One region of the Variovorax sp. GW821-FHT09A10 genome, then DNA from elsewhere that is predicted to be linked to it. Evidence: riboswitches for the same ligand, from Rfam matches in the RefSeq annotation. Region 1 holds a riboswitch; the other holds the start of a gene.
What was found. A riboswitch is a leader RNA that binds a small molecule or an ion and turns the genes downstream of it on or off. The one in region 1 is predicted to bind glycine.
Positions count from the first base shown of each region.

Region 2: another riboswitch for glycine. It lies ahead of AC07Q9_RS26360 (D-amino acid dehydrogenase); the one in region 1 lies ahead of gcvT (glycine cleavage system aminomethyltransferase GcvT).

Region 1 is NZ_JBWKPT010000002.1:1,325,949-1,336,551, forward strand. It holds gene AC07Q9_RS12955 (MFS transporter) at 55-1,245, shown strand; gene AC07Q9_RS12960 (L,D-transpeptidase Cds6 family protein) at 1,489-1,962, shown strand; gene AC07Q9_RS12965 (hypothetical protein) at 2,057-2,593, shown strand; gene AC07Q9_RS12970 (N-acetylmuramoyl-L-alanine amidase) at 2,688-3,365, shown strand; glycine riboswitch at 3,415-3,505, shown strand; glycine riboswitch at 3,518-3,622, shown strand; gene gcvT (glycine cleavage system aminomethyltransferase GcvT) at 3,670-4,842, shown strand; gene gcvH (glycine cleavage system protein GcvH) at 4,914-5,285, shown strand; gene gcvP (aminomethyl-transferring glycine dehydrogenase) at 5,344-8,253, shown strand; gene AC07Q9_RS12990 (DUF3014 domain-containing protein) at 8,328-9,248, opposite strand; gene AC07Q9_RS12995 (DUF2855 family protein) at 9,391-10,509, opposite strand; gene AC07Q9_RS13000 (TetR/AcrR family transcriptional regulator) at 10,560-10,603, shown strand, end outside.
Region 2 is NZ_JBWKPT010000009.1:114,712-125,314, reverse strand. It holds gene AC07Q9_RS26385 (D-sedoheptulose-7-phosphate isomerase) at 1-65, opposite strand, end outside; gene rfbC (dTDP-4-dehydrorhamnose 3,5-epimerase) at 174-722, opposite strand; gene rfbA (glucose-1-phosphate thymidylyltransferase RfbA) at 719-1,606, opposite strand; gene rfbD (dTDP-4-dehydrorhamnose reductase) at 1,646-2,536, opposite strand; gene rfbB (dTDP-glucose 4,6-dehydratase) at 2,533-3,612, opposite strand; glycine riboswitch at 3,730-3,820, shown strand; glycine riboswitch at 3,865-3,971, shown strand; gene AC07Q9_RS26360 (D-amino acid dehydrogenase) at 4,063-5,364, shown strand; gene AC07Q9_RS26355 (FIST signal transduction protein) at 5,384-6,664, opposite strand; gene AC07Q9_RS26350 (PhaM family polyhydroxyalkanoate granule multifunctional regulatory protein) at 6,714-7,532, opposite strand; gene AC07Q9_RS26345 (aminotransferase-like domain-containing protein) at 7,597-9,018, opposite strand; gene AC07Q9_RS26340 (LysE family translocator) at 9,149-9,748, shown strand; gene AC07Q9_RS26335 (DMT family transporter) at 9,745-10,603, shown strand, end outside.

The DNA of each region.
Region 1 (10,603 bases):
ATGGCTTTTCTCCCTCTTTTTCTCCAACCGGACATCCAGGAAAGAAGCCATCGCATGAACACGCGCCGACTCGGGCTGCTCACCGGCACCCATGCCGTCAACGACCTCTACCAGGGCCTCGTGCCCGCGCTGCTGCCCTTCATGGTGCTGGAGCGCGGCTACAGCTACACGGCCGTGAGCGGCCTGATGCTGGCGGCCACCGGGCTGTCGAGCGTGGTGCAACCGCTGTTCGGCCTGTACGCCGACCGCCACCCGCGCGCCTGGCTCGTGCCCGTGGGCTTCCTGGTGGCGGCGCTGGGCGTGGTGCTGGCGGGCCTGAGCCAGAGCTACCTGCTGACCTGGATCGCGGTCGCGCTGTGCGGGCTGGGCATCGCGGCCTACCACCCGCCCGCCACCGTGGCCGCGCGCGCGGCCGGCGGCGCCTCGCAGAAGGCGATGAGCGTGTTCTCGGTGGGCGGCACCATCGGCGCCTCGTTCGCGCCCGTGTTGGCGGCCACGGTGGTCGGCGGCGGCAGCCTGTCGCGCAGCTATCTGCTGGGCATTCCCGCGGTGGCGATGGGCGTGGTGTGGCTCGCGGCCAACGCGCGGCGCAGCGCGGCCGCCCAGCACGCGGCCACGGTGGCGCGCGCCGCGCAGGCCCGCGCCCAGGTGCTGAAACCGCACAACGACTGGCGCGCCTTCAGCCTGCTGGTCGCGACCATCGTGGGCTGGTCGATCCCCTACGTCACGGTGCTGTCGATGCTCTCGCTGCGCATCACGCGCGACCTGCACGGCAGCACCTTCCAGGGCGCCGCGGCACTCACCGCCTTCACCGCCGCAGGGGCCGTGGGCACGCTGGCCGGCGGCTGGCTCGGCGACCGCATCGGGCGCATGGGCACCATCCGCAGCGGCTATCTGCTCGCGCTGCCGGCCATGGCGGGCCTCGTGCTTTCCTCCACGCCCGGCGCGGCGCTGGCCTGCACCGCGTGGCTCGGCATGAGCATGTTCCTGCCCTTCGCCGCGCAGGTGACGCTCGCGCAGGACTACCTGCCGCGCAACCCGGCCACCGCCAGCGGCATCACGCTCGGCCTCGCGCTCTCGGTCGGCGGGCTGGTGTCGCCGCTGTTCGGCCTGCTGTCGGATGCACGCGGACTCGGCGTGACGCTCACGGTGGTGTTGTGCGTGCTGTGCGTCGCGACCGTGCTGGCCTTGCGGCTGCGCAACCGGACGGTGCAGGTGATGACGGGCGAGGCTGCGGCGGCCTGAGCCCAACCCCACGCTCCCGGTGCACAGGGCACTGGGTGCTTCCCGCAGCGAAATCAAGGAGGAGCCGAAGGCGGGGGACATTCGCGGAGGGAAGCACCCGGTGTCCTGTGCACGCGCCCTGAACCACGGACCACCGAAATCCGTGGGCGATTCAACGCCGCACGCCTCCTCTTTCACTGCCAGAATCGACGCAAGCTTAGACGTCGAGCCTGACAGACAAGAAGAAGGAAAGAGAAGGACGCCATGCACCGAATCGTCGCCCAGGGCTGCAGCCTTGTCGCTGCCGGCTTGCTGGCCACCGCCGGTATCGCGGCCACGCCGGCCGCCGCGCCCGTTGCACCAGCAGCCGCCCCCGCCAACCCCACCAATCCCGTCACCCACCTTGCCGAAGTGGAAAGCGCCGTGCGCGCCTGGGCCGCCGCCTGGTCCGCGCGCGACGTGGAGCGCTACCTCGCCGCCTACGCGAGCGACTTCACCCCCGCGCGCGGCCAGACCCGCGAGCGCTGGGAGGCCGACCGGCGCGCCCGCATCACGGGCAAGTCGCGCATCAGCGTGGGCATCGAGGGGCTGGTGATCAGCGTCCAGGGCACCTCGGCCAGCGCGCAGTTCCGGCAGGTCTACCGCGCCGACGCGCTCACCGAAACCGACCGCAAGACGCTCGAGCTGCAGCGCGTGGGCACGCGCTGGCTGATCCGCAAGGAGAGCGCGGGCAACTGACGCGCCCCCTTGTCCCTGTAAGGCAAATGGTTCACGAAGATGTCACCACTTGCCACGATGCTGCAGCCTTCGACCTCCGAAAGCTGTGGCCGCCATGTTCCCCACCAAGACCGAGAAGGCACGCGACGAACTCCAGGCCGGGCAGCGCACGCTCAGCCAGCGTGAGCGCGCCCTGCTGCTCATGGCCGACGGCCGGCGCTCGCTGACCGACTTCAGCCCGCTGTTCCCCAGCCGCGTCGAGGCCGAGCAGGCGATCCAGGGGCTGATGCAGCGCGGCTACCTGCAGGTCGCGCGCCCGGTCGCGCCGCCTCCGGCACCCGCCCCCACGCCCGTCCCCGCCGCCGAGCCGATCCAGGTCGCCACCTCGGCCGACAGCTTCGACGGCAAGCGCTCGCTGGCCACCACGCGCATGTTCCTGTTCGACATCTGCGAGCGCATGTTCGTGCGCCGCGACCCGCGCTTCGCCAACCAGATGCGCGACGCCCTGCGCGAGGCCCGCGACCGCGAGGCCATGCTGACCATCGCCGCGCTGATGCTCTCCGAGATCGAGAAGGCCGCCGGCCCCGAGCGCGCCGACTCGCTGCGCGAGCGCATCGACAAGCTGCTGCCGCCGGCAGAAACCGTGCACTGAACCTCGCGAGAGCGGGTCGACATCCCCTGTTCAGGGGACGCGGACCTGCGGGGCTCGCTGCTAGAACTCACCTCCCAACTCAAGGAGGTTCAGCATGCCAAATCCGCAGAGCTATCACTTCACGCTTCCCAAGTCGAAACGACCGGGCGAAGTCTCCCTCAACGAGCCCTGGTACCCCGGCGTCCAGCCGTACTGGCCGACATGCACGACGAAACGATCGGTCGATCCGATCATGGGCATCACCACGGTGGTCATCCATGCCACGGCCGGCGGATCGTCTTCCGGTGCCATCTCGGTCATGAAGAAGCCGACCGACGCTGCCTCGTTTCACTGGCTGGTGCCCGATGAGGACGAGGCCCAGCACGGCGAACTGGTGTGGGCCTGCGTGCCCGAGGCGCTCGCTGCGTGGCACGTACGCAATGCGGCCTCGCATCCCGATGTGAACGACGGGGCCAAGCGGGTCAACCACTGGTCGCTTGGCATCGAGGTCGTGAACAAGCAGGAACTCGATCCGTTCTCCGATTGGCAAGTCGAAATCACGGCGCGCATCGTTCGCCACTGCTGGGCCAAATACCCCAACCTGGCCCATGTGGTCTCGCACGCCAAGCTGGACCCCGACCGCCGCACCGACCCCGGCACCCTGTTCGACTGGGAGCGCTTCAAGCACCTGGTCCTGAATGGCGAGGCCGATGCCATTCCCGTGGCGGTCGCCTCCGCCATGCCGCTCTCCCGCATCAGGCCGTCCCAGGCCGCGGGTTGCTGCCACACCTGAGGCCCCCACAGGCACGTCGACACCAGCCCCGGCCCCGCGATCCACTACACTCGCCGGGTCAGGAGAGAGCCCCGCGCGACGGGGCCGCCGAAGGCGCAGGGGTTCCCCGAACGCTCAGGCAAAAGGACTGACAAGACGCCGGCAACCACCGGCGTTTCCTTGCTGGAGAGAGGCCGTGGCATTGCACGCGGCCCACCGAAGGAGCAAACCCCGATCGTGGGGCGAATCTCTCAGGTAAAGCGGACAGCAGGGGTGGCCCGTGGCGTTGCAGCCATGGATTTCGACTGCCCCTTTGGAGTGCCCCGTGGCCGCTTCCTCCGCTTCTGACGCCCAACTTCTCAAGACCCCGCTGTACGACCTGCACGTGGAGCTCGGCGCCCGCATGGTGCCCTTCGCCGGCTATTCCATGCCCGTGCAGTACCCCGCCGGCCTCATGGCCGAGCACAAGCACACGCGCGACGCGGCCGGCCTGTTCGACATCTCGCACATGGGCCAGCTGCGCCTGGTCGGCCCCGATGCCGCCGCCGCGTTCGAAACCCTGATGCCCGTCGACGTGGTCGACCTGCCCGCCGGCAAGCAGCGCTACGGCCTGCTGCTGAACGACGAGGGCGGCATCCTCGACGACCTGATGTTCTTCAACGAAGGCAATGGCTCGCTCTTCGTGATCGTGAACGGCGCCTGCAAGGTGGCCGACATCGCCCACATCCAGGCCAGGATCGGCGCGCGCTGCCAGGTGCAGCCCCTGCCCGACCACGCCCTGCTCGCGCTGCAAGGCCCGCAGGCCGCGGCCACGCTGGCGCGCCTGTCGCCCGGCATCGAGCGCTTCGTGTTCATGACGGGCGGCGCGGTGCAGATCGGCGGCATCGCGGCCTTCGTCACCCGCAGCGGCTACACCGGCGAAGACGGCTTCGAGATCTCGGTGGCCGCAAAAGACGCCGACGCCCTCGCCCGCCTGCTGCTCGCGCAGCCCGAGGTGAAGCCCGTCGGCCTGGGCGCGCGCAACTCGCTGCGGCTCGAAGCCGGCCTGTGCCTGTACGGCAACGACATCGACACCACCACCACCCCGGTCGAAGCCTCGCTCAACTGGGCGATCCAGAAGGTGCGTCGCACCGGCGGTGCGCGCGAAGGCGGCTTTCCGGGCGCGGCCAAGGTGCTGGCCCAGCTGGCCGCCGTCGCCTCGGGCGCGGCCGGCCACACCGACCACAAGACGCTCACGCGCAAGCGCGTCGGCCTCGTGGCACTCGAACGCATCCCGGTGCGCGACGGCACGCTGCTGCAGTCGCTCGAAGGCCACGACATCGGCGCCGTCACCAGCGGCCTGCTCGGCCCCACGGCCGACCGCTGCGTGGCCATGGGCTACGTGGCCGCCGCCTTCGCCGAGCCCGGCACGCGCGTGCAGGCCATCGTGCGCGGCAAGCCGGTGCCGATGGAAGTCTCGACCATGCCTTTCGTGCCGACGCGCTACTACCGCGGCTGACCGACACTGAACCCCGCAGACCCGGCTAGGCTCTGCACCCCGATTCCATTTTTTCCACGAGGAGTTTTTTCATGAGCATCAAATACACCAAGGACCACGAATGGGTGGCGGCCGAAGGCGGCGCCGCCACCGTCGGCATCACCGTGCATGCGCAGGACGCGCTGGGCGACGTGGTGTTCGTCGACCTGCCTGAAGTGGGCAAGACCTTCGCGCAGGGCGAGGTCGCCGGTGTGGTCGAGTCGGTGAAGGCCGCCGCCGATGTGTTCATGCCCGTGTCGGGCGAGATCACCGAAGTCAACGAAGCGCTGCGCGCCGACCCGTCGCTGGCCAACAGCGACCCGCTGGCCGCCGGCTGGTTCTTCAAGGTCAAGCTGAGCGAACCCGCGCAGCTCGACGCCCTGCTCGACGCCGCCAGCTACGACAAGTTCGCCGCCGAATCCTGATCCGCTGAACAGCCGTTTCCTCGCACCTTCGTTCCTTCTCCCCCGAGCCTTCACCGCCATGCCGATTCCCGCCCTTCCCTCTTTGCAAGAACTAGAGAACGCCGAAGAATTCCTCGCCCGCCACATCGGCATCGATGCGGCGGACGAGGCGCGCATGCTGCCGGTGATCGGCTCCGAAACGCGTGCGGAACTCATCGACGGCATCGTGCCGGCGGCCATCCGCCGCGCCCGGCCGATGCGCCTGCCCGCGCCGGTCACCGAGGCCGACGCGCTGGCCGAGCTGAAGACGCTGGCGTCGAAGAACAAGGTGTTCAAGAGCTTCATCGGCCAGGGCTACTACGGCACGCACACGCCGGGCGTGATCCTGCGCAACATCCTGGAGAACCCCGCCTGGTACACGGCCTACACGCCCTACCAGGCCGAGATTTCGCAGGGCCGCATGGAAGCCCTGCTCAACTTCCAGACGATGGTGTGCGACCTCACGGGCATGGCCATCGCCAACGCCTCGATGCTCGACGAGGCCACGGCCGCCGCCGAAGCCATGACGCTCGCCAAGCGCAGCGTGAAGAGCAAGAGCAACGTGTTCCTCGTGTCAGGTGACTGCCACCCGCAGACCATCGAAGTCATCAAGACCCGCGCCGCGCCGCTGGGCATCGAGGTCAAGGTGAGCACGGTGTCGGAAACGCTGCCGCACCTGATGGTGAGCGGCGAGTTCTTCGGCGTGCTCGCGCAGTACCCGGCCACCACCGGCCACGTGCACGACCTGCGCCCGCTCGCAGGGCACGCGCACCAGTGCGACGCCGCCTTCATCGTCGCGGCCGACCTGCTGGCGCTGACGCTGCTGGTCGCCCCCGGCGAGTTCGACGCCGACATCGTCTGCGGCACCACGCAGCGTTTCGGCATGCCGCTGTGCAACGGCGGCCCGCACGCCGCCTACCTGGCCTGCCGCGATTCGTTCAAGCGCTCGCTGCCCGGCCGCCTCGTCGGCGTGAGCGTCGACACGCACGGCCAGCCCGCCTACCGCCTCGCGCTGCAGACGCGCGAACAGCACATCCGCCGCGAGAAGGCCACCTCGAACATCTGCACCGCGCAGGTGCTGCCGGCCGTGGTCGCCAGCATGTACGCCGTGTACCACGGCCCCGACGGCCTCACGCGCATCGCACAGCGCGTGGCCGTGCTCACCGCCATCCTCGCCAAGGGCCTGTCGCAGATGGGCCGCGAGCCGGTGAACACCACCGCCTTCGATTCGCTGACGATCCGCACCGGCGACGACACCGCCGCGATCATCGAGCGCGCACAGGCCGGCGGCGTCAACCTGCGCCAGCGCCTGCAGCAGCACCTGGGCATCTCGCTGGACGAAACCACCACGCGCGCCGACATCGAAACCCTGTGGGCCCTGTTCGTGCCCGCCGGCACCGCGATGCCGCGCTTCGACGAACTGGCCGCCAACACCACGCCGCTGATTCCCGAGGACCTGCGTCGCACCAGCGCCTTCCTCACGCACCCGGTGTTCAACACCCACAAGAGCGAGACCGCGATGCTGCGCTACATCCGCAGCCTCTCGGACAAGGACCTCGCGCTCGACCGCAGCATGATCCCGCTGGGCAGCTGCACCATGAAGCTCAACGCGACCAGCGAGATGATCCCCATCACCTGGCCCGAGTTCGCGAACATCCACCCCTTCGCGCCCGCCGACCAGCTGCAGGGCTACGCCCAGCTCGACGCGCAGCTGCGCGCCTGGCTGTGCGAGGCCACCGGCTACGCGGGCATCAGCCTGCAGCCCAACGCGGGCTCGCAGGGCGAGTACGCGGGCCTGCTGGCCATCAAGTCCTTCCATGAAGCCAAGGGCCAGGGCCACCGCAACATCTGCCTGATTCCCTCGTCGGCCCACGGCACCAACCCGGCCAGCGCCCAGATGGTGGGCCTGCAGGTGGTGGTGACGGCCTGCGACGCGCAAGGCAACGTCGACATGGACGACCTGAAGCGCGCCTGCGAGAAGCACAGCGCCCACCTGGCCGCCGTGATGATCACCTACCCCAGCACGCACGGCGTGTTCGAAACCCGCGTGAAGGAACTGTGCGAGCTCGTGCATGAGCACGGCGGCCGCGTGTACGTCGACGGCGCCAACATGAACGCGCTGGTCGGCGTGGCCGCGCCGGGCGAGTTCGGCGGCGACGTGAGCCACCTGAACCTGCACAAGACCTTCTGCATCCCGCACGGCGGCGGCGGCCCGGGCGTCGGTCCGGTCTGCGTGGTCGAAGACCTCGTGCCCTACCTGCCGGGCCATGCCACGGCCGGCGTGCCCTCGAACGGCGTGGGCGCCGTGTCGGCCGCGCCGCTGGGCAATGCGGCCGTGCTGCCGATCAGCTGGATGTACTGCCGCATGATGGGCGCCAAGGGCCTGCAGGCCGCGACCGAGACGGCCATCCTCAGCGCCAACTACATCAGCGCGCGCCTGAAGGACCACTACCCCACGCTGTACGCGAGCCCCAACGGCCACGTCGCGCACGAGTGCATCCTGGACCTGCGCCCGCTCAAGGACACCAGCGGCGTCACCGCCGAAGACGTGGCCAAGCGCCTCATCGACTACGGCTTCCACGCGCCCACGCTGAGCTTCCCCGTGCCCGGCACGCTGATGGTGGAGCCCACCGAAAGCGAACCGCTGGCCGAACTCGACCGTTTCGTCGACGCGATGATCGCCATCCGCGGCGAGATCCGCCGGGTGGAAGAAGGCGTCTGGTCGAAGGACGACAACCCGCTCAAGCACGCGCCGCACACTGCCGCCAGCCTGCTGGGCAGCGAGTGGAGCCACCCCTACTCGCGCGAACTCGGCGCGTTCCCGCTGGCCGAACTCAAGCAGGCCAAGTACTGGCCGCCGATCGGCCGCGTCGACAACGTCTACGGCGACCGCAACCTGTTCTGCAGCTGCGTGCCGGTGGGCGAGTACCAGGAAACCGAAGAGGCCTGAGCGCGAACGATCGTCAAAAATGAAAAAGGGGCGCCGCATGGCTTGCGGCGCCCCTTTTTATTTTCTTTCGCCCGTTACGGCGCCTTCTTGCCGGCCTGCTTCGCCACCTCGCCGGTGGCGATCTGCGCGCGCAGCCCGCGCAGGCTGGCCTTCATCTTGCGCTCGTTCTCGGGCCCCATGCGCACCAGGATCTTCTGGCCGGCCGAGAGCGATTCGAGCTTCGGGTCGACGTACTCGTAGCGCACCCAGGGCCGCTGCGAGGGAATCTCGCCCTTCACCTCGACCAGCTTCACCTGCACGGGCCCGGTGGGCTCGGGGGCCTGCAGCAGGTGGTCGATCACGGCGATGAAGCGGTCGTTGAAATAGCGCCCCGGATAGCCCAGCTCTTCGTACGCCTGCTGGAACAGCGGGTACAGCCGCGCATACACCGCCGCCGCCTTGGCCGGATCGACCGCCCCGGCCAGCATCACCATGCCGTTGTAGCGCGCCGCGTTGTTCGCCGCGATGGTCTGCACGCCGCCCTGCTGCGGCCCCTCGGTGATGAAGCGCTGCGGCGCGGGCTGTACGGGCCACTTGCTGGCGGGTGCCTGCTCGCGCGGCAGGTTGTCGACGGTGGCCACGAAGCGCCGCACCACGCCGTCGGACTGCAGGTAGGCCGCGACGGCCTTGCCGCCCAGCAGCTCGGTGAGCGCCTTCATCACGCGCGCATCGGAACTGGCCAGTGCGGGCAGCGCGGCATCGGGCGGGGCCAGCGCCTCGACCGGGTTCTGCGGGCCCTTGGGCTCTTCGGCCTTGGGCGGCTCGGGGGGCGCGTCGTTCGGTGCGACGGCCACGGGCGCGGTCGGCAGCGGCGCCAGTTGCTGCTGCTGGTACCAGCGCCAGCCGAAATAAGCCGCCACCAGCACGACCAGCGCCAGGCCGACGATGGTGCCCATCGGCGCTTCCTTGCGGGGTCGGAATTCAGGGGTGTCGCGGGGGGAGTCGGCGTCGGACATGGGCGGTTTCCTTTTGCGGGATGGCAGTGGGGAGACGAAAGGCAATGGTGCACCAGGATGGCCTGCACGGCCCGCACGATCGCCACGTTCTCGTAACCCCCTGTGACGCCCCACCCGCGCCGAAGTTCAGTCGCTCACGCTGTCACTCGCCGCCGATGCGCACCACATGCGCCTCGCGCGGATCGACGCGGCCCGCGTGCAGGTCGGCGATCACCGCCTGCGCATGCGCGAAGCCGCGGCCCTGAGCCAGCGTCATCCAGCGGTTGCCCGGGCGGCTCAGCTCGGCGATGAAGCGGCCCTGCGCGTCGTTGAAGCGGCGGTTGACCTCCTGCGGGCCCCAGTCGGCATTGCGCTTGCGGATCTGCACGGGCGCGAAGTAGAGCTTCGGCGTGGGGCCGGGCAGCGCGCTGGTGTCGCCCAGGAATTCGGTCTTCTGCGCCGAACCCGCATAGCAGTCGTACACCAGCGATTCGCCGAAGTGGTGGTGCACGGTGGTGCGCAGGTCGTCGTGGCCCGCGAAGTCGACGTACAGCGTGGGCACGTCGGCCGCGAGCGTCGCGATCTCGCCGTAAGCCACCGTGCGGTCGTAGCAGCCCAGCGCCTCGACGAAGGCGCGGTTGCCTTCCGAGGTGGCGGCGATGAGTTGCAGGCCTTCGCGGCGGCCGAGGCAGAAGGCCGTGCCGAACGCCGTCTTGCTCGAGGCGCTCGACACCACCACCTGCGTCGCGCCGAAGAAGCCGTTGTCTTCGAGGAAGTCGGCCAGCATGAACGAGGTGATGAACAGCGGGCGCACCAGCATCTGGTAGTCCTCCAGCGCGGCGACGTAGCCCGCGTCGTGGCTGCAGCGCATGTACTGGTTGTAGGCCGACACCAGTTCGCTGCGGTGCGCCGCGCCGTCGTAGAAGCCGCGCGGCGTCACGCGCACCGGCTGCATGCGCAGGTGGCTCGCAATGGAAAAGTAGCCGTAGAAGCGCTCGCCCACCGCCACGCCTTCCACGTTCGATGCCACCACGTCGGCAAAGCCCCAGGCCGGCATGTGGCCCCAGTCGGCGTCGCCGGTGGGAAAGAACTGCCAGTACTTCATCACCGCATCGCCGAAGGCCGCGTAGGTGATGTTGTTGGTGGTGAGCGAGAAGCGCTCGATCTGCATCAGCACCTCGCCCGGCTGCAGGCTGCCGGCGTCTTCCGAAGTGACGATGCGGGTGGTTCCGAGTGCGTTCTTGCGCGTTTCGAGGCGGGTTAAAGTGAATGCGTTGTTCATTCGCAAACTGTAGGACGGCCCGCTTCGCCGCGGGTTCGGAAACCCGGTCCATGCCCGCCGCTCCCCGCTCCAAGCCCCTGAAACGCCCCACGCA
Region 2 (10,603 bases), on a different contig from region 1:
TCGAAATACGCGTCCGCGTACAGCCCAGCATCTGCTATCTGGTGATCTGGAAAGAATGAAGGCATAAAAATTTCAAGTGGGAGTTATAGAAATAGGGGGTGGCAGACAGTTCCAACGGCTTTGACTACCCCTTTTGAAATAGCAGCGGCAAACCAGGCCGCCACGCTCATCTCTTATTCGAAGAATTCCGCCTGCTTCATCGTCTGCCCGGCGCTGTCCTTGGCCGAAAGTGCAGGCGCCTGTCCCACATCCGGCCACGCAATATCGAGAGAGGCATCGTTCCATACGATGCATCGCTCATGCGCAGGCGCGTAGTAGTCGGTGGTCTTGTAGAGGAAATCGGCGCTGTCGCTGAGCACGAGAAAACCGTGCGCGAAACCGGGGGGAACCCACAACTGCCTGTGGTTGCCTTCACTGAGTTCCACGCCGACCCATTTCCCGAAAGTCGCCGACGACTTGCGGATGTCCACGGCCACATCGAACACCGCGCCACGCACAGCGCGCACCAGTTTTCCTTGCGCTTGCTGGACCTGATAGTGCAACCCCCGAAGCACGCCTTTGGACGACCTCGAATGGTTGTCCTGCACGAAGTCGACCTTCGACCCGACCGCGTCTTCAAAAGCACGCTGGTTGAAGCTCTCGTAGAAAAACCCCCTGGCATCGCCGAACACCTTCGGCTCGATGATCAAAACGTCAGGGATCTCGGTTCGGATGACATTCACGAGCGCACCTCTTCGGCCAGCAAGTGGTTCAGGTACTTGCCGTAACCGTTCTTCTGCAGCGGTGCAGCCAGCTTTTCGAGCTGCGCGCGGTCGATGAAGCCATTGCGCCACGCGATCTCTTCAGGACACGCGATCTTCAGCCCCTGTCGATGCTCCAGGGTCGCGATGAACTGACCCGCTTCGAGCAGGCTTTCATGCGTGCCCGTATCCAGCCATGCATAGCCCCGCTGCATGATCTGCACGTTCAGCTGATCAAGGTCCAAATACGCCTGGTTGACCGCCGTGATCTCCAGCTCGCCGCGCGCGCTGGGCTTCACGGCCTTGGCGATGTCGACCACCTGGTTGTCGTAGAAATACAGGCCGGTCACGGCGTAGCTGCTCTTGGGCTTGACGGGCTTCTCTTCGATGCTGCTGGCCTTGCCGTTGGCATCGAAGGCAACCACGCCGTAGCGCTCGGGGTCGTTCACGTGGTACGCGAACACGGTCGCACCGCGCTGCTTGGTGTCGGCATCCGACAGCAGATGCACGAAGTCGTGCCCATAGAAGATGTTGTCCCCCAGCACCAGCGCGCTCGGCGAATTGCCCACGAACTTCTCGCCGATGATGAAGGCCTGCGCCAGGCCATCGGGACTCGGCTGCACCGCGTACTGCAGGTTGAGGCCCCACTGGCTGCCGTCGCCCAGCAGTTGTTGGAAGCGCGGCGTGTCCTGCGGCGTGCTGATGATCAGGATGTCGCGCATGCCGCCGAGCATCAGCGTGCTCAACGGGTAATAGATCATGGGCTTGTCGTACACCGGCAGCAGTTGCTTGCTCATGGCGAGCGTGGCCGGGTGCAGGCGGGTGCCGGAGCCACCGGCAAGGATGATGCCTTTGCGTTGCGTCATGGGGTCTTCTAGTGTGGGAGGCCGGGAAAAATCAGTCGGTCAGAGCGTCTCGCGCAACATGCGTGCCACGCCTTCCTGCCAGGGCGGCAGTCGCAGGCCGAAGGTGGTCTGCAGCTTGGTGGTGTCGAGCCGCGAGTTGTGCGGGCGCTTCGCGGGCGTCGGAAAGGCGCTGGTGGGCACGGCCTCCACGGCCTGCGGGCCGGCCTTGAGTTCGACGCCAGCCTGCTGCGCCATCTCGAGCACGAAGCGCGCGTAGCCGTGCCACGTGGTCTCGCCGCCGGCGATGGCGTGGTACAGCCCGGCCTTGGTCGGGTCTTGCAAGGTGGCGCGGATGGCGTGTGCAGTGATATCGGCCAGCAACTCGGCCCCGGTGGGGGCGCCGAACTGGTCGTCGATGACCGTGAGCTTGTCGCGCTCCTTGGCCAGGCGCAGCATGGTCTTGGCGAAGTTGCCGCCGCGTGCGGCGTACACCCAGCTGGTGCGAAAGATCAGGTGCTTCGCGCAATGCTGCGCCACCAACTGCTCGCCTTCGAGCTTGGTCTGGCCGTACACGCTGAGCGGGCCGGTCGCGTCGTCTTCTTTCCAGGGGCGGGTGCCGCTGCCGTCGAAGACGTAGTCGGTGGAGTAATGCACCATCAGCGCGCCGATCTGCTGCGCGGCCTCGGCCACCACGCCGGGCGAGGTGGCGTTGAGCTTGCGCGCAAAGTCGGGCTCGCTCTCGGCCTTGTCGACGGCGGTGTGGGCGGCGGCATTGACGATGACGTCAGGGCGCACGGCCAGCACCGTGGCGGCCAGCTGCTCGGGACTGCTGAAGTCGGCGTGGAAGTCGGTGCTATCGAAGTCCAGCGCGACCAGTTCGCCGAGCGGCGCGAGGCTGCGCTGCAACTCCCAGCCGACTTGTCCACCTTTGCCGAGCAGCAGCAACTTCATGCGGAAGCCTTTGCAGGCGCAGCGTCGTACTGCTTCTCGACCCATTCGCGGTACGCGCCGCTTTGCACGTTGCGCACCCAGTCACCGTGGGCGAGGTACCACTCGACGGTCTTGCGGATGCCGGTGTCAAAGGTCTCGGCGGGCTTCCAGCCAAGCTCGGCCTCGAGCTTGCGCGCATCGATGGCATAGCGGCGGTCATGGCCCGGGCGGTCCGTGACGTAGGTGATCTGTTCCTTGTACGGCTTGCCGTCGGCGCGAGGGCTCAGTTCGTCGAGCAGCGCACACACGGTGTTGACGATCTCGATGTTGGGTTTCTCGTTCCAGCCGCCGACGTTGTAGGTCTCGCCGAGCTTGCCGGCCTCGAGCACGCGGCGGATGGCGCTGCAGTGGTCCTTCACGTAGAGCCAGTCGCGCACCTGCATGCCGTCGCCGTAGACGGGCAGGTTCTTGCCGGCCAGCGCGTTGACGATCATCAGCGGGATCAGCTTCTCGGGGAAGTGGAACGGGCCGTAGTTGTTCGAGCAGTTGGTGGTGACCACCGGCAGGCCGTAGGTGTGGTGCCAGGCGCGCACGAGGTGGTCGCTGGCGGCCTTGCTGGCCGAGTACGGGCTGTTGGGCTCGTACTTGTTCTCTTCGGTGAAGGCCGGGTCGGTCTTGGAGAGCGAGCCGTAGACCTCGTCGGTCGACACATGCAGGAAGCGGAAGGCGGCCTTCTGGTCGGCCGGCAGTGCGTTCCAGTAACCGCGCACCGATTCGAGCAGGCGGAAGGTGCCGAGCACGTTGGTCTGCACGAAGTCTTCGGGGCCGTGGATCGAACGATCCACATGCGATTCCGCGGCAAAGTTCACGACGGCACGCGGTTTGTGCTCGGCCAGCAGGCGATCGAGCAGCGCGCTGTCGCCGATGTCGCCCTGCACGAAGACATGGTTCGCGTTGCCCTTGAGCGATGCGAGGGTCTCAAGGTTGCCTGCGTAGGTCAGCTTGTCGAGGTTCACCACGGGCTCGTTGCCCTGCGCGATCCAGTCGAGTACGAAATTGGCGCCAATGAAGCCTGCGCCGCCGGTAACCAGGATCATGGAGTCCCCACCTGTAGAAAAAAGTTTGCTTTACCGAAAATCAACATTCAATTATCCCATCGGTGTGAAGTGCCGATGTACAGGGCTTGGCCGGCTTGCGGGGCCCGCCTACAATCGCCAACAATTGCAGGAGAGCGGGCCTCCACGGAGGCCCTACCGAAGGCGCAAACTCCCATAAACGCTCAGGTCGGCCCGACGACATTCCAGGCAACGCCACGGAATTTCGGCAAGGGGTCAGTACTGCACTCATCGATACAGCCGTCTGGAGAGCCGTCACGCCATGTGGCGCACCGAAGGAGCAAACCCGCTGCGGGTGCAGCAGGGTGAATCTCTCAGGTACCGAGGACAGGGGGAGCGGCAACTTGGACAGCGGTCGTCCGGTTGCTTGCTATTTTTTCAATAGCACTCCACGCCCGCCGTTCAAGCGCTGCAAACTCAAAGGTACTTGCAATGCGTGTGATCGTTCTTGGCGCCGGCCTGCTCGGCGTGACGTCGGCCTACTACCTCCAGCAACTCGGCCACGAGGTGACCGTGATCGACCGGCAGGCCACCCCGGCCGCCGAAACCAGCTTCGCCAACGGCGGCCAGATCTCGGTCAGCCATGCCGAACCCTGGGCCAATCCGAGCGCGCCGCTGAAGGTGCTGCAATGGCTCGGCAAGGAGGATGCGCCGCTGCTCTTTCGCATCCGCGCCGACATGCGCCAGTGGCTCTGGGGTCTGCAGTTCCTGCGCGAATGCACCCCCGCGCGCACCCGCCACAACATCGAACAGATCGTTCGTCTCGGTACATACAGCCGGGAAATGTTGCAGCAATTGCGTCGAGACACCGGCCTGAACTATGACCAGCGCACGCAAGGCATCCTGCACTTCTACACGACGCAAAAAGAATTCGACGGCGCCCTCGCGCCCGCCGAGCAGATGCGCGCCCTGGGCTGCGAACGCCTGGTCATCTCGGCCGACGAGGCCATCAAGATCGAACCCGCCCTCGCCCACATCCGCCCCCAACTCGCCGGCGCCACCTACACCGCCGAAGACGAATCGGGCGACGCCAACCGCTTCGCGCGCGAGCTGGTGAAGCTGGCCGAGGCGGCCGGCGTGAAGTTCCTCATGAGCCACACGGTGACCGCGCTGCGCGAAGCCGGCGGCAGCATCGACCACGTCGAGGCGACCGACAACGAAGGCCGCTTCCAGCGCATCCGCGGCGACGCCTTCGTGCTTGCGATGGGTTCGTTGAGCCCGCTGTACGCCGCGCCGCTGGGCATCCGCCTGCCGATCTACCCGGCCAAGGGCTACTCGGTGACGCTGCCCGTGAAGGACGCATCGAAAGCGCACCAGGTCTCGCTCACCGACGACGAATACAAGCTGGTGTTCTCGCGCTACACCTCCGAATCGGGCGACCGCCTGCGCATCGCCGGCACGGCCGAGCTCAACGGCTACGACCGCGACCTGAACCGCGTGCGCTGCGAAGCCATCGTGCGGCGCGTCGAAGAGCTCTTCCCTGGCGCCGGTGACACCGAGCGCGCGCAGTTCTGGACCGGCCTGCGCCCGGCCACGCCGAGCAACGTGCCGCTGATCGGCAAGACCAAGCTGCCGAACCTGTTCCTCAACACCGGCCACGGCACGCTCGGCTGGACGCACGCCTGCGGCTCGGGCAAGTCGATTGCGCGCATCGTGAGCGGACTGGCGCCCGAGGTCGATTTCGCGTTCGCCGGCATGCCGGCGCCCGCGCCGCGCGCACTGCAACCGGCCTGAACGCGACCGGCGCCGGACCTCAGTCCGGTGCGGTGAACACCGTCAGCACGCCGGTGTAGCCGTACAGGTGATGGCGCGCGATCTCGCCCGCGGCGAAGAAGCCGACCAGCGGCACGTCGCCCAGCGCATGCCGCACGATCTGCAGCTCGGCGCCCGGCGCACCGAAGTGCGGGCCGCCGCGCCCCGAGCAGCTCACGTACACCGCGCCCGCGATGCGCCGCGCGGGATGCGGCGCGGCCTCGGCCTCGCCGGCCGCCACGGCGCGCGCGGTGGCCAGCGTCTGTTCTTCGGGCTCGAGCTCTTCGCGGATCTCGGCGCAGATGCGCATCAGGTCGGCGCGCGCCGCCTGCGCGTTGCGGCGGCAGAAACTCAGCCGCATGCCGGCCTCGGCGTTGTCGGCAATGGCGATGCCGCGCCGCGTCGGGTCGAGGCCGATGATGTGGCGCACCAGCACGTCGGCGCCCAGGTCGCCGGTGCGGCGAATGCCGTCGCTGCCCGCGTCGGCCAGGCCGACCAGCGTGTTGCGCACGGCGTCGATGGCCTCCTGCGGCCGGTCGAGCGACACCTGCAGGTCGGCCAGCAGCACGTCGAGCGCCGGTTCGCCGTCGAGCGCCAGCAGCAGGTTGCCGTCGGCCTCGGTGATCTCGCGCTCGCGCGCGCCGCCCGTGCGCAGCGGCTGGCAGCCCTGCGTGACGCGCGACACCAGCCGCACGCCCTCGCCGAACACCACGCCCGACAAGCCGCCCGAGAACACACCGCCCGCCGCGCCGTGGCCGCGGATGTTGCCGTTGCCGCCGACCGCGAACTGCAGCGCCCCGCCGCGGCCGGACGAGAGCCCGCCGAACAGGTAGCCGGTGTCGGTGCGGCCCGCCATCTCGCCGATGAGCTCGCCCAGGTCGGGCGTGGCGGGGTCGGCGTGCACGAGCGCGGTGTGCGCCTCGAAGCCGCTCATTTCGGAGCTGCCCAGCGGCGCCACGCCCGAGAACACGCGGTACTGGTCGCTGGGCAGCGCGCACAGCATCAGGCTCAGGCCGGGCTCGTCGAAGTACTCGGCGTTGTTGGCCGACACGCCGATGCCGACCGTGCCCGACCAGTCGGTGACCTCGGGCAGCTCGGCGCTCAGGTGATCGAGGATCTCCTGCGCCTCGCTCGCGTAGTGGTCGGTGATGTAGAGCAGCCCGAGCGTCGGGTTCGACGCGTAGTCGGGCAGCGCCATCTGTGCGCGCAACTGGGCCAGCACGAGGCCGGCGGCCATGCGCCATTGCGGGTGGGTGGCATGGCCGGTGGGAAACAGTTTCATGGTGCGTACCGACCCGTGCGTCGTCGTCTGGAAAGGTGTCTGTAAGACGTCAGCGCCGGCCGGAGGTTCGCTTGCGCGCGGCGGTGGACGTGGTTTTCTTGCGCGCGGCGGGTGCCGGCGCGGCTTTCTTGGCGGCGGCCTTCTTCGCCGCGGTCTTGGCGGCCGGCTTGCGCGCCGCCGTCGCCTTGCCGATGACCTGCCCCACGGCGTCGGCCAGCGGCTGCGCCATGGCCGGCACCTTGAGCTGCGCCGCGTCCTGCAGCGCCGTGCTCGCGATCTGCTGGAACTGCTCGGTGAGCGAGCCCCACCATTGCATCGGGTCGACGACGCCGGCGGCGCCGTTGGACGCTGCGGGCTTGGCGCGCGATGTCTTCTTCGGCGCCGGGGCTTCCTCTTCCGCTTCTTCCTCGGCCTCGTCGAACTCTTCTTCCTCTTCCTCGACGGCTTCCGGTTCGGGCCGCGGTGCGGGGGCAGGGGCAGGGGCAGGGGCAGGGGCAGGGGCAGGGGCCGGTGCAGGCGCCGGCGCCGGCGCCATGGCCGCTGCCTGCTTGGTGAACGCGCTGGCGATGTCTTCCATCCGCACGTTCATGCCGCGCAGGGTCGACAGCGTCATCTTCTGCACCTCGAGCGCCTGGATGGTCGCCTTGAGCGCATGGCCGTTCTGTTCGAGCCAGTACTGGACGGTCTTGAGTTCCTGGATGCGCTTGTCGACCTCTTCGACGCTCATGGTGGGCGCGACCCAACTCGCCAGGCTGGGGATGCCGGGCACCGAGCCGGAGCCCGCGGCGGCACCGCCGGCGAGGTTCTTCAGGAAGTCGAATCCGGGGACGAACTGGCTGAAGTCGAAGGGTTTGCTGGCGTTGCTCATGCGGGAGGTCTCCTGGCTGGGTTTTCTTGTGCTGCCAGCTTACTCCAAGCCCTTTGCAAGCGAATCAGAGCTCGTCCCTGACCCGGCTGAAAACCTTCCAGAAATTCGCGTCCTGCGAGGTCGCGAAGTTGATCCGCATCATCGTGCTCGGCGGCCTGCGCGCATGGAACAGCGAGCCCGGCGCCAGCAGGTAGCCCTGGTCGAGCATGCGTTGCGTGAGCGCGTCGGTGTCCACGCCCGTGTCGACCCAGCCGAACAGCCCGGCCGGCTCCGAGGCGAAGGTGCAGCCGTGCGACATGGCCAGCTTCACCGCGCGGCCACGCGCGCCGTCCAGGCGGATGCGCACGCGCTCCGAATGGCGGCGCAGCTGGCCCTGGTCGATGCACCACGACAGCGCCCGCTCGAACAGCGTGGGCGAGGTCAGCGTGGCCAGCAGCTTGGTCTCCAGCAGCCGCTCTTTCAGCGCGGGCGAGGCGGCCAGGAAGCCGATGCGCCAGTTGGGTGCCAGGATCTTCGCGAAGCCGCTGACGTAGATGGTGCGCTGCAGCCCGTCGAGCGCACTCAGGCGCGTGGCGTGCTCCGGCGCGAGGTGGCTGTAGGTGTCGTCCTCGACGATGTGGAAGTCGTGTTCGTTGGCCAGCTTGAGCACGCGGTGCGCGCTGCCCGGCGTGAGGCTGTAGCCGGTCGGGTTGTGCAGCACGCTCACGCTGACGAAGAGCTTGGGGCTGTGCAGCTTGCAGTACTGCGCCATCACGTCGAGGTCGGGCCCGTCGGCGCGGCGCGGCACCGGCAGGATGCGCATGCCCAGCGCTTCGAGCCGGGCGAACTCCAGCGCCCAGCCGGGCTCCTCGACCATCACCGGATCGCCCGCGCGCAGCAGCGTGCGGCTCACGATGTCCAGCGCGTGCGTGGCGCCGATGGTGGTGACGATCTGGTCGGGCCCGGCCGGCACGTTGATGCGCACCAGCTTCTGCGACAGGCTGCGGCGCAGCGCGAGGTCGCCCGAGGGCTCGCCGTATTGCAGCGACAGTTCCTGCAGCGCCGACGTGGTCGTCACGCGGCGCACCGCGGTCGCCAGGAAGGTCGAGGCCATCCAGTCGGGCGGGAACACGCCCATGCCCGGCTGCGGCTTGTCGCTCGGGCGGTGGAACATGCTGCGGATCAGCGAGCTGGCATCGGCCGGCACGCGCGAGGCCATCATCGGCGGGACCTCGGGCGCGGCATGCGCCGGGTTGCGCGAACTCTCGGGCACGGGTGCCGCGTCGCGCACATAGAAGCCGCGCTGGCGGCGCGCCTCGACCAGGCCCTGCGCGAGCAACTGGTCGTACGCGGCGACCACGGTGTACGGGCTCACGCCCTGCTGGCGTGCGCACTCGCGCACCGAGGGCAGGCGTGCGCCGGGGGCCAGCAGCCGGTTGCGGATGCGCTCGGCGAGGCGATCGGCCAGCTGCCCGGTCAGGGACTGGGTGGAGGTTCGGGTCAGCATCGGATCGGGCTGCATCGCACAGAGAGCGAGAAAAGGGCGGCGTGTGTCGAAGGAATGACCAATACAGATTTCAGATTTGTTCGATCATCTGTACTGGAACTGTAATGGTCTCAAGTTTAGAGTCTGTGACATGAACTGGCAAGAATTCACCGCGCTGCTGGTGCTGGCCACGGCGATGAGCTTCTCGCCCGGACCCAACACCACGCTCTCCACCGCCCTGGCGGCCAACGGCGGCCTGCCGCGTGCGATGCGCTTCGTGGTCGCGGTGCCGGTGGGCTGGACCTTGCTGCTCGCCATCTGCGCGGCCGGCCTCGGCGCGCTGGTGGTGGCGATGCCGCCGCTGCGCCTGGCGATCAAGGGCCTGGGCATCGCCTACCTGCTGTGGCTGGCCTACAAGCTCAGCGGCAGCGCCCAGCTCGGCAAGGCCGACAACGCCAGCCTCTCGGTCGGGTTCACGCAGGGCGTGATGCTGCAGTTCGTGAACATCAAGGCCTGGCTGCTGGCGCTCACGCTGGTGGCGGGCTGGATCGCCGGCCAGCCCGACGCGCTCGCGCGCTTCGCCATCGTCGCGCCCGTGATGCTGACCTATGCCTTCACGAGCAACTTCGCCTATGCGCTGGTCGGCGCGCTGCTGCGCGAGTGGCTGGCCAAGGGCACGCGCCTGCTGTGGTTCAACCGCGCGATGGGCCTCGTCCTCGTGCTCACGGCCTGGTGGATGGTGGGCGTATGAAGCTCGCCCTCAAGGACGAAACGCTGGGCATGTGGCTCGGCATGGTCGGCGTCGCGCTGTTCGCCATCACGCTGCCAATGACGCGGCTGGCCACGGGCACGCAAGACGCGCCGCAGCTGTCGCCGTGGTTCGTCACGGTCGGGCGCGCGGCACTGGCGGGCGTGCTGTCGGCCATCTTCCTGCTGGTCACGCGCTCGCCGCGTCCGGCGGCGCACCAGTGGAAGCCGCTGGGCATGGCGGTGCTGGGCAACGCGATCGGCTTTCCGCTCTTGCTGGCCTTTGCGCTGCGCGTGGTCACGGCCAGCCATGCGGCGGTGGTGACGGCGCTGCTGCCGCTGGTCACGGCCGCGGTCGCGGCCTGGGTGCTGCACCAGCGCGCGCGCCTCGGCTTCTGGCTCTGCGCCGTCGCGGGCAGCCTGCTGGTGGTGGTGTTCTCGGTGCTGCGCGCACAGCAGAGCGGGCACGGCTTCGGTTTCGAATGGGCCGACCTGCTGCTGGTCGGCGCGGTCATCGCGGCCTCGGTCGGCTACATCTACGGCGCGCAGGTCACGCCGTCGCTGGGCGCCGAGCGCGTGATCTGCTGGGTCTGCGTGATGGCACTGCCCGTGACGCTGCCCGCCACGATCGCCCTGTGGCCGCAGCAGCCCGTGGCCGCCTCGGCCTGGGTCGGCTTCACCTACGTGGGCATGTTCTCGATGTGGATCGGCTTCTTCGCCTGGTACCGCGGCCTGGCCCTGGGCGGCGCGCTGCGCGTGAGCCAGACGCAGCTGCTGCAGCCCTTTTTGTCGATCCTCGCGTCGATCCCGCTGCTGGGCGAACCGCTCGACCTCGTGACGCTGGGCTTCGCCGCCGCCG